Regions from separate parts of the Bacillus cihuensis genome, predicted to be linked through region 1. Evidence: riboswitches for the same ligand, from Rfam matches in the RefSeq annotation. Region 1 holds a riboswitch; the other holds the start of a gene.
What was found. Region 1 has a riboswitch for cyclic di-AMP ahead of V179_RS0116195 (APC family permease). Riboswitches for the same ligand answer to the same signal wherever they lie in the genome.

Region 1 (4,221 bases):
TCACTACGTTTCTGCGATAAAGCAAGATTGTACGAATCAGTAAACTTGATTGATTATGAAGAATATTGTGCCAGCCTTTCTTAGGGATAAATTGTGGGATAATGACTGTAACTTGATAATTCGACTCACTTGCTTTATGTTCAACGATATCAATAAATTTGGTCAGTGGCTGAATGATACTTCTGTAATAAGAATGCAGTGTCACAAGTCTAATATCAGGTTGCCACATTTTCCACTTTTCTGCGAATTTCTTTTCATCTTCTCTTTCAAAAGCCACATAAACGGCAATAATCTGTTCTGGCGAGAGAGATTTAGCATAGTTTAATGAGTTCTCTACTACTTGAGTGATGCCAGCAACAGGTACAATCATTACATTGCCTTCAATTGGTACGGAAAGCTCAGAAGTTGCAACCCTAAGTTGGTCACCTACTGCTTCATAATGCTTTTTAATTTGGTAGAAGACGAAAATGATAATAGGTAAAAAAATTAAGACTGGCCATACCTGTGCAAATTTAGTTAAAAAGAACATGAGCATAACAATAAAGCTAATCAGGGCACCAATTGTATTAATCGTTAGTTTTGTGATCCATCCTTTAGGTTTTTCGCGTATCCATTTAACAATCATTCCCGTTTGGGATAATGTAAATGGAATAAATACACCGACAGCGTAAAGTGGGATAAGATGTTCTGTACGTCCTTTAAAAGCAATAATTAAGATGATAGAAGCGAATCCAAGTATCATAATTCCATTCGAATAGCCTAAACGGTCACCTCTAATGGTAAATATTCTTGGGATAAACTTATCTTTAGCAAGATTAACGGCTAATAAAGGGAAAGCAGAATATCCCGTATTGGCTGCAAGGATTAATATCAAAGCAGTAGTACCTTGTATAAAGTAATACATAAAATTTCTGCCAAATGTATCTTCGGCTATTTGAGAGACAACAGTTACTTTCTCGTTAGGAGCAATTCCATAGTAATAAGCTAAGAATATGATTCCTGTAAATAAAACAGCCAGAAATCCCCCCATTGCCATCAGTGTTTTAGCAGCATTATTAGGGGCTGGATTTTTAAAGTTCGGTATAGCATTGGAAATGGCTTCAACCCCTGTTAATGCAGAGCTACCTGATGCGAAAGCTCGTAAGAGGATAAATAAACTAATTCCTGCTACCGGTGTACCGATTGGTGTATGCAAGGCAGGAGAAACTTGCCCCGAAACGATATGGTAAACACCTACTCCAATTAATATCAATACCGCTAAAACAAATAAATAGACTGGATAGGCTAAAATAGAAGCAGATTCGGTTACACCTCGTAAGTTCAAGAGGGTAATAAAGATTACAAAAATAATGGCAATCTCTACATTATAAAAATGTAATGCAGGAAAAGCAGATGTGATGGCATCGGTACCTGCAGACACACTTACTGCCACAGTTAAAATATAGTCCACTAACAAAGAACCGCCCGCTATTAACCCTGGATTCATACCTAAATTTTCCTTCGATACTACATAAGCACCTCCACCGTAAGGATAAGAAAAGATGATTTGTCGATAAGACAAAATCAAAGCCGTTAATAGAATTAATACCCCTATGGCGATAGGAATCGAATACCAAAATGCTGTAGCACCAACTGTGACAAGGACAATCAATATTTGTTCTGGACCATATGCAACCGATGATAATGCGTCGGAAGAAAGGATCGCTAATGCTTTTGTTTTGCTAAGCCTCTGTTCCCCTAATTCAGTTGATTTAAGCGGCCGTCCAATTAAAAACCTCTTTATTGAAGAAATCATTGTTTTCACCACCAAATTGTTATAAACGTATATTTCCCTGTAATTGAAATAATTATCTCGGTGAATAGCAGCGTTTACATAAATAAAATGGGAACATACCTACAAGTCACAGTTGAATAGACCTGTAGACATCAATTTTCTTCTCACAAGTTTCACCTTCCTTCTCAATATTCGCTTACGAGGTTAGCTGTCGGATTTGGACCTTGAGTAGCCCTACCTTAAAAGGATTCACCCCTTGGGTTATGTAACAACCCACAATAACGGTTCCCCCGTACCATATGGCTTCAGCAATTTAGAAATTTGAAACTGGAGATTATCATACTCCCGCGTGTAAAAAAAGTAAATGAAAAAAATGTAAAGTTTATTAAGTACTATAAGGGTAGCTCTCTCTTCAAAATGAATGATATTCCTCCCTGTGTGAACACTACATAATAATATATCAAGATAGTGTGGAGGAATGACATGTTTAAAGAAAATAATCCCTTATTATCAGATGAGTTTTTAAATGAAGTAGTGAGAAAGATTAACCGAGAATTTGGTTTCCCTATAAAGGAAAAAGATGAGGATCTAATAACGAACGATTTGAGTAATAAAATAGAAGAATAGAAGTTGTAAAAAATCCCTAAATATGCAGCTATAATTTCCCTTATGATCTTATGATCTTATGTGTTTCATTCTTTTAGAAAGCGGATTCACAAAGATTATTTTATTTCAGTGTGTCTATTTTTGAGGTGCTTGACCATTTATCGCTATTAAATCTCTTGGAATAGCGGGAAAGATTTAATAGTTTACTTTCGATTAATAATGAAGGGGACCAACTCCACTTTAGATTGTAATTCCTACATTATGTTATATTAATATAAAATTACTTTAACACTAAAAAGCGCTAAAATATAAAAATGCGATTTGATTTTGATGTAATATTAAACAGATATTAATTAGAACAATGGAAAATATAACAAATGAAAGAAAGGTATGAACATCGTGGGGGAAAATCATCAAGATTTAAGTAGGGGCTTATTGCCAAGACATGTCCAGTTTATTGCATTAGCAGGAATGATAGGAACTGGAATATTTATGGGGAGCTCAGATACTTTAAATATGGCAGGTCCAAGTGTTGTAATAGCTTATTTAATAGGGGGACTATTGTTATTTATTGTAATGGCAGCTTTAGGAGAGATGGCTACCGTTTATCCTAATTTAAACGTGCAACATTTAATCAATAAAGCTTTTGGATTTCGTATCTCCTTTATCGTAGGATGGCTCTATTGGATGAACTGGATTATTGTGACCATTGTTGAGTTGTTAGCGTCTGGCAGTTTTTTGAAATATTGGTTTCCATCTGTACCATTATGGCTTTTAAGTTTAATTTGTACGGCCCTAATAGTAGGAATAAACTTGTTTCAAGTAAAATACTACGGAGAACTCGAGTTTTGGTTTGCAGGTATTAAAATCATTGCTTTAGTTGCTTTTATCATTTTGGGTTCTTTAATTCTTCTAGAGATTTTCCCGAGTTCCATTCCAGTTTCACTTTCTAATTATACGGCACATGGCGGGTTTTTCCCGCATGGAATCGGCGGAACATTAAGCGCATTTTTGGTTGTCATGTTTTCCTATGGAGGTGCTGAATTAATTGGTATAGCTGTCACAGAGACTAAAGACACGAAGAAAGTCTTACCGAAAATAATTAAAGGAACCGTATGGCGAGTCATCTTATTTTACATCTTACCCATTCTTATTATTTGTGGCATTATACCTTGGTACAAAGTATCAACAGTAGAAAGTCCTTTCGTCCAGGTATTTAGTATCTCAGGACTTCCAGGAGCTGCCCATGTTATGAATTTCGTACTTTTAACAGCTGTACTGTCTGCTGCAAATTCAGGGATATACGCGACATCAAGAACTTTGTTTTCTATGTCTCAAACTGGGGAAGCCCCTAAGGCATTTTCAAAAACAACCAAAAAGGGAATTCCGCTTAAAGGAATCGTGTTAACTACATTATGCATATTAGTTGGTGTATGTTTATCCTACATGACTCCTGATCAGGTAATAAGCTACCTTATGACGATCCCTGGTTGTACCGTCTTATTATTATGGATAAGTATTTGTTGTGCACAATTGAAGCTTCGTCAACAATACACAGACACACCGTTTTTCCGTGTGAAGTGGTACCCATACACAACGATATTTGCAATCATGGCTTTAACTCTTATCTTTATTGCTTTTATTTTTAATAAACAAAATGTGATTGGTACCACAGTCTGTCTGATAGTTGTGGGGTTACTTTCCATCTTTTCATTTATAAAGAAACAAAACAAGTAAAGCTGACTTCATAAAGTGAAACTTCAATCAGTGGGGGTTTTCTTCATCCCCCACTGGTTGTTAGTTGAACCAATCGGGCTTTTACGGGCAGTTATCCCTCACCT
Region 2 (4,221 bases), on a different contig from region 1:
TCGGCAGTAGGCTTGTAATATTGTATGTATGCAGTGCTCTTATCTTTCTTTTGGGAGCCAATTTTGGAATAGGATCAGAATCCATGTCAAAAGAAATAACTAAGCTAGGAGAAAGTGAATATGAAACAGGTAAACTTCTAGTGATAGCTGGAAAGTTAGTGGCGAGCATTTTGTATCCAACCTTTTATGTGTTGGTGACTGCAGTTGTTTTTTGGGCCGTTTTAGATATTCCATTTAAAAAAGTTGCAGTTGTACAGATGATTGCCTTTGTATTGCACTTGTTAGAAAAGGTAGTGTATTTACCGTTTCTTTTGTTGATGAACTTAAACCAAAGTGCTAATCCGTTTTCATTAGGAGTGATTAGTCAGTATAGTATCTCTAATGAATATTTTATTCACTTCTTTGGAGAAATCAGTATATTTCAGCTGGCAATTATATGCGTCAACTATTTCTATTTACAAAAGCTTACTGATAAAAATAAATACATCCCACTCATTCTGATTTGTGTGTTTTACTTGGCATCTTATTTTGTAGCAGCGTTTTTGGCTTACATCGATGTTCGTGTGTTTTTATAAGGGAGGCAGTACGGTATGAAAAAATGGAAAGTAGGTACACTAGCTGTGCTTGCTTCGGGTTTCGTTGCTTTGAATCTTTTTTTAATTGAGAAAAAAGATAGTAAGGTGACTCGGACATTATTAGCTCGGAATTGGACTGAAGTTAAGAAAGTCGATATCATAGAAAGATTTGAAACAGATGCGGTGATTAAACCATTAGAAGAGTACAATTATTATTTCAATGATCAAGATAAAGAATTTCAAAAATTTCTTGTAAAGGAAGGAGACGAGGTTACGTCAGGTACACCTTTATTTGAATACATAACGCCTAAACTAGATCAGGTTAAGGACGAGCTTGAAACGGAGAAGAGTCGCTATGAGGGAGAAATAGAGGGGATTGAAGAGTATATTGAAGAGCTATCTAGCTATCAGGAAACCATTCCAGATGCTCCATCTGCTAAAGAAAGAGATGCATTTAAAGAGGCTGGATTTCTCTTAAATGAATATGATTCATCTACATTAATCGTAAGTTCGATTCAACAAGAAATCTATAAACAGGAATTAGAGAAGAAGAAGCTAGAAGAGAAAATCAAAGCTTTTGAAAGTCAATTAAACTATCTGGATGAACATGGCGATACAGCAATGACGGCAAGTGAAACAGAAGGAATTGTGAAGAAGGTCAATAAACAATTAGGCTCTCCAATTGTAACAATTGCTTCAAATACGTTAGCAATTGAAGGTTTTTTTAATGAGCAACAAGTGAAAAAAACAGAACCTGGCATGAAAATTATTGCTAAACAGAAGGATGAAAAAGAGAAAATTAAAGGATTAATATCCGTAATTCAGCCATTTCCAGAAACTGAAGCTTCTGTTGGAACTCGAAGTAAATATGCTTTTCAAGCAACTATGAAAGAAGATCCACAATCTTTAATAATTGGTTCCAAAGTGAGAGTATCTGTGGTGACTGCGGAAGCGAAGGGTGTACCATCTTTGCCGAAAACAGCGATTGATTTAGATAAAAAGCCATCTGTCTACAGATTGAATGGGAACGGTACGGTTACAAAGGAAGTGATCGCAACTGGTCTTGAATTTGCTGGTATTCAGGAAGTGAAAGATGGAATAGAATTGGGGGCTATTATTATAAGTGATGCGAAAAGCTTGCCTTATAACAAGTCTGCATTTATCACGCCCCTTCAAGCTGGAAAAGTAAAAATTTCGGCATATAATGAGCTATCCAAACGTCAAAAACTTCGTTTCATTTTAATAGGTTTGTTAGAAAAATAATTGAACTAAAGTTCAAGCTATTTAAAGTGTATGCCTTTTTGGAGGGTGAAAATAAAATGAAAAAACGTGTGCGTGACTATTCTAGAGTTATTTTCCTTTCCGAAGTATAATAAAAAATATTTACAGTTTAGTGTTTTTAATATAATATTTTATTATAATGTAATTTCCGCTTAATCTTAAAAGAACGGGGGAACCAATTTCGTGGTCCTGTACCGCTTGGGGTGAATTCTTATGAAAGGGCATGTGTTTCCAGGTCCTAACCCGACAGCTAACCTCGTCAGCGTCTTAGAGGGAACAAAATGTTATTTGTTCACGCGAAAAAGACACCTATTGTGTCTTTTTTTATTGTGTGAAAGCTTCTATGTTGTTTCCCTTGCCGAGACACTTGCTTTTTAGCAAAGAATATACAGAAGGTGAGGATGTTAGATGAAAAAAATAAGTTTAGCCGGCCAAATATTAATTGGTCTAATTCTAGGGATTATCGTGGGAGCTATCTTTTATGGTAGTCCAACGATTGCATCTTATTTACAACCGATTGGCGATATATTTCTTCGTTTAATTAAAATGATTGTTGTACCGATTGTTGTAGCAAGTATTATTGTTGCGGTTGCAGGTGTCGGTGATATTAAACAGCTAGGGAAAATTGGCGGTAAGACGATTTTGTACTTTGAAATCGTAACGACAATCGCGATTATAGTAGGTATTATTGCTGCTAATATTATACAGCCAGGCGCTGGCGTGAATATGGGGGAGCTTAACCAAACAGATATCGGCAGTTATGTTGATACAGCAGAGGCAAAGGAAAGCGAATCAATAATCGATACGATTGTGAATATTGTACCAACGAATCCAATTGCTGCAGTTGCTCAAGGTGACATGCTAGCCATTATTTTCTTTTCTCTTGCATTTGGTCTTGGGATTAGTGCGATCGGAGAAAGAGGGAAGCCGGTATTGGCATTCTTTCAAGGAACAGCAGATGCGATGTTCTATGTAACTAACCAAATTATGAAATTTGCTCCTTTCGGCGTGTTTGCCTTGATTGGAGTCACTGTTGCTAAGTTTGGATTACAATCTCTTATACCTCTAGGTAAATTGGTGATTTCCGTATACGGAACAATGATTTTCTTTGTGGTTGTTATTTTGGGAATCATTGCGAAACTAGCTGGTTATAGTCTTTTTAAATTAATAAAACTACTCAAAGAGGAGCTTATATTAGCATTTTCTACAGCAAGCTCTGAAGCCGTACTTCCGAAAATTATGGAAAAGGTTGAAGATGCGGGATGTCCTAAGCATATTGCTTCTTTTGTCATACCGACTGGTTACTCCTTTAACCTTGATGGTTCTACTCTGTATCAAGCGTTAGCTGCAATTTTCATTGCTCAAATGTATGGCATTGATATGAGCATTGCTGATCAAATTTCGTTAATGTTAGTATTAATGGTGACATCTAAAGGTATTGCTGGTGTACCAGGGGTTTCCTTCGTTGTATTATTAGCTACACTAGGTACAGTTGGAATTCCTATCGAAGGGTTGGCATTTATAGCCGGAATCGACCGTATTCTTGATATGGGCCGTACGGTGGTAAATGTTATTGGGAACTCTCTTGCTGCTATTGTTATCTCTAAATGGGAAGGTAACTTCAACCCTGAAAAAGCTTCATAACTTTTGAAAAAAAGACAGCTTAAGGAGTGAAATCCAATAGCTGTCTTTTTGCTATTAAATCTTTTATTTACTCTTCACAATGAGAGCGATCGCCCTCGAAAATAAATTCAGGGATTCCATCGGTAACTTGAATTTTCGTTAAACTGGCATTTCCAATATAGGTTTGGGTAAAAAGCTTATCAAGAGATAATTTTCTTAAATAAGCTGTAAGTATTCTTAGAAAAATTGAATGTGAAACTATCAAAACAGTTTCTGATGGATGGCTAGCAATGATATCCTTATACATCTCTTCAGCACGTTTCCATACATCTGTGAATAGTTCTCCGCTGTTTCGTTCATATAAATGCGGTGTTTCCCAAAAAGCTTTGTATTCAGCAGAAAATTCTTTCTCAATTTCTTCTCTGAGGCGCCCCTCCCAATCGCCAAAGGACATTTCTCGTAATCGATCATCTTTAATAATTGGGACAGTACGTTCACCAGCAATTAACTCAGCTGTCTGGTAGGCTCGTTTGCTTGTACTCGAATAGATCACATCAATTGGAATATCCTGAAGTCTATTCCCTAGTGAAAGTGCATCACGGATACCAGATTCGGTCAATTCTCCATTTCCCCAGCCTTGCATCTTTCCTGTAACATTCCATTCGGTTTGACCATGACGAACTAAATAAATGGTAACCATAATAGTCTCCTTACTTTTTTTAGTATATTTCTCCAATCTATT

Region 2: another riboswitch for cyclic di-AMP. It lies ahead of V179_RS0105190 (cation:dicarboxylate symporter family transporter); the one in region 1 lies ahead of V179_RS0116195 (APC family permease).

Annotation. Positions count from the first base shown of each region.
Region 1 covers NZ_KI632495.1:2,180,455-2,184,675, reverse strand. The annotation lists gene V179_RS0116195 (APC family permease) at 1-1,795, opposite strand, end outside; cyclic di-AMP (ydaO/yuaA leader) riboswitch at 1,952-2,095, opposite strand; gene V179_RS30770 (hypothetical protein) at 2,258-2,401, shown strand; gene V179_RS0116185 (amino acid permease) at 2,780-4,117, shown strand.
Region 2 covers NZ_AYSD01000028.1:39,533-43,753, reverse strand. The annotation lists gene V179_RS0105200 (hypothetical protein) at 1-575, shown strand, start outside; gene V179_RS0105195 (efflux RND transporter periplasmic adaptor subunit) at 591-1,838, shown strand; cyclic di-AMP (ydaO/yuaA leader) riboswitch at 1,996-2,136, shown strand; gene V179_RS0105190 (cation:dicarboxylate symporter family transporter) at 2,265-3,500, shown strand; gene V179_RS0105185 (histidine phosphatase family protein) at 3,568-4,179, opposite strand.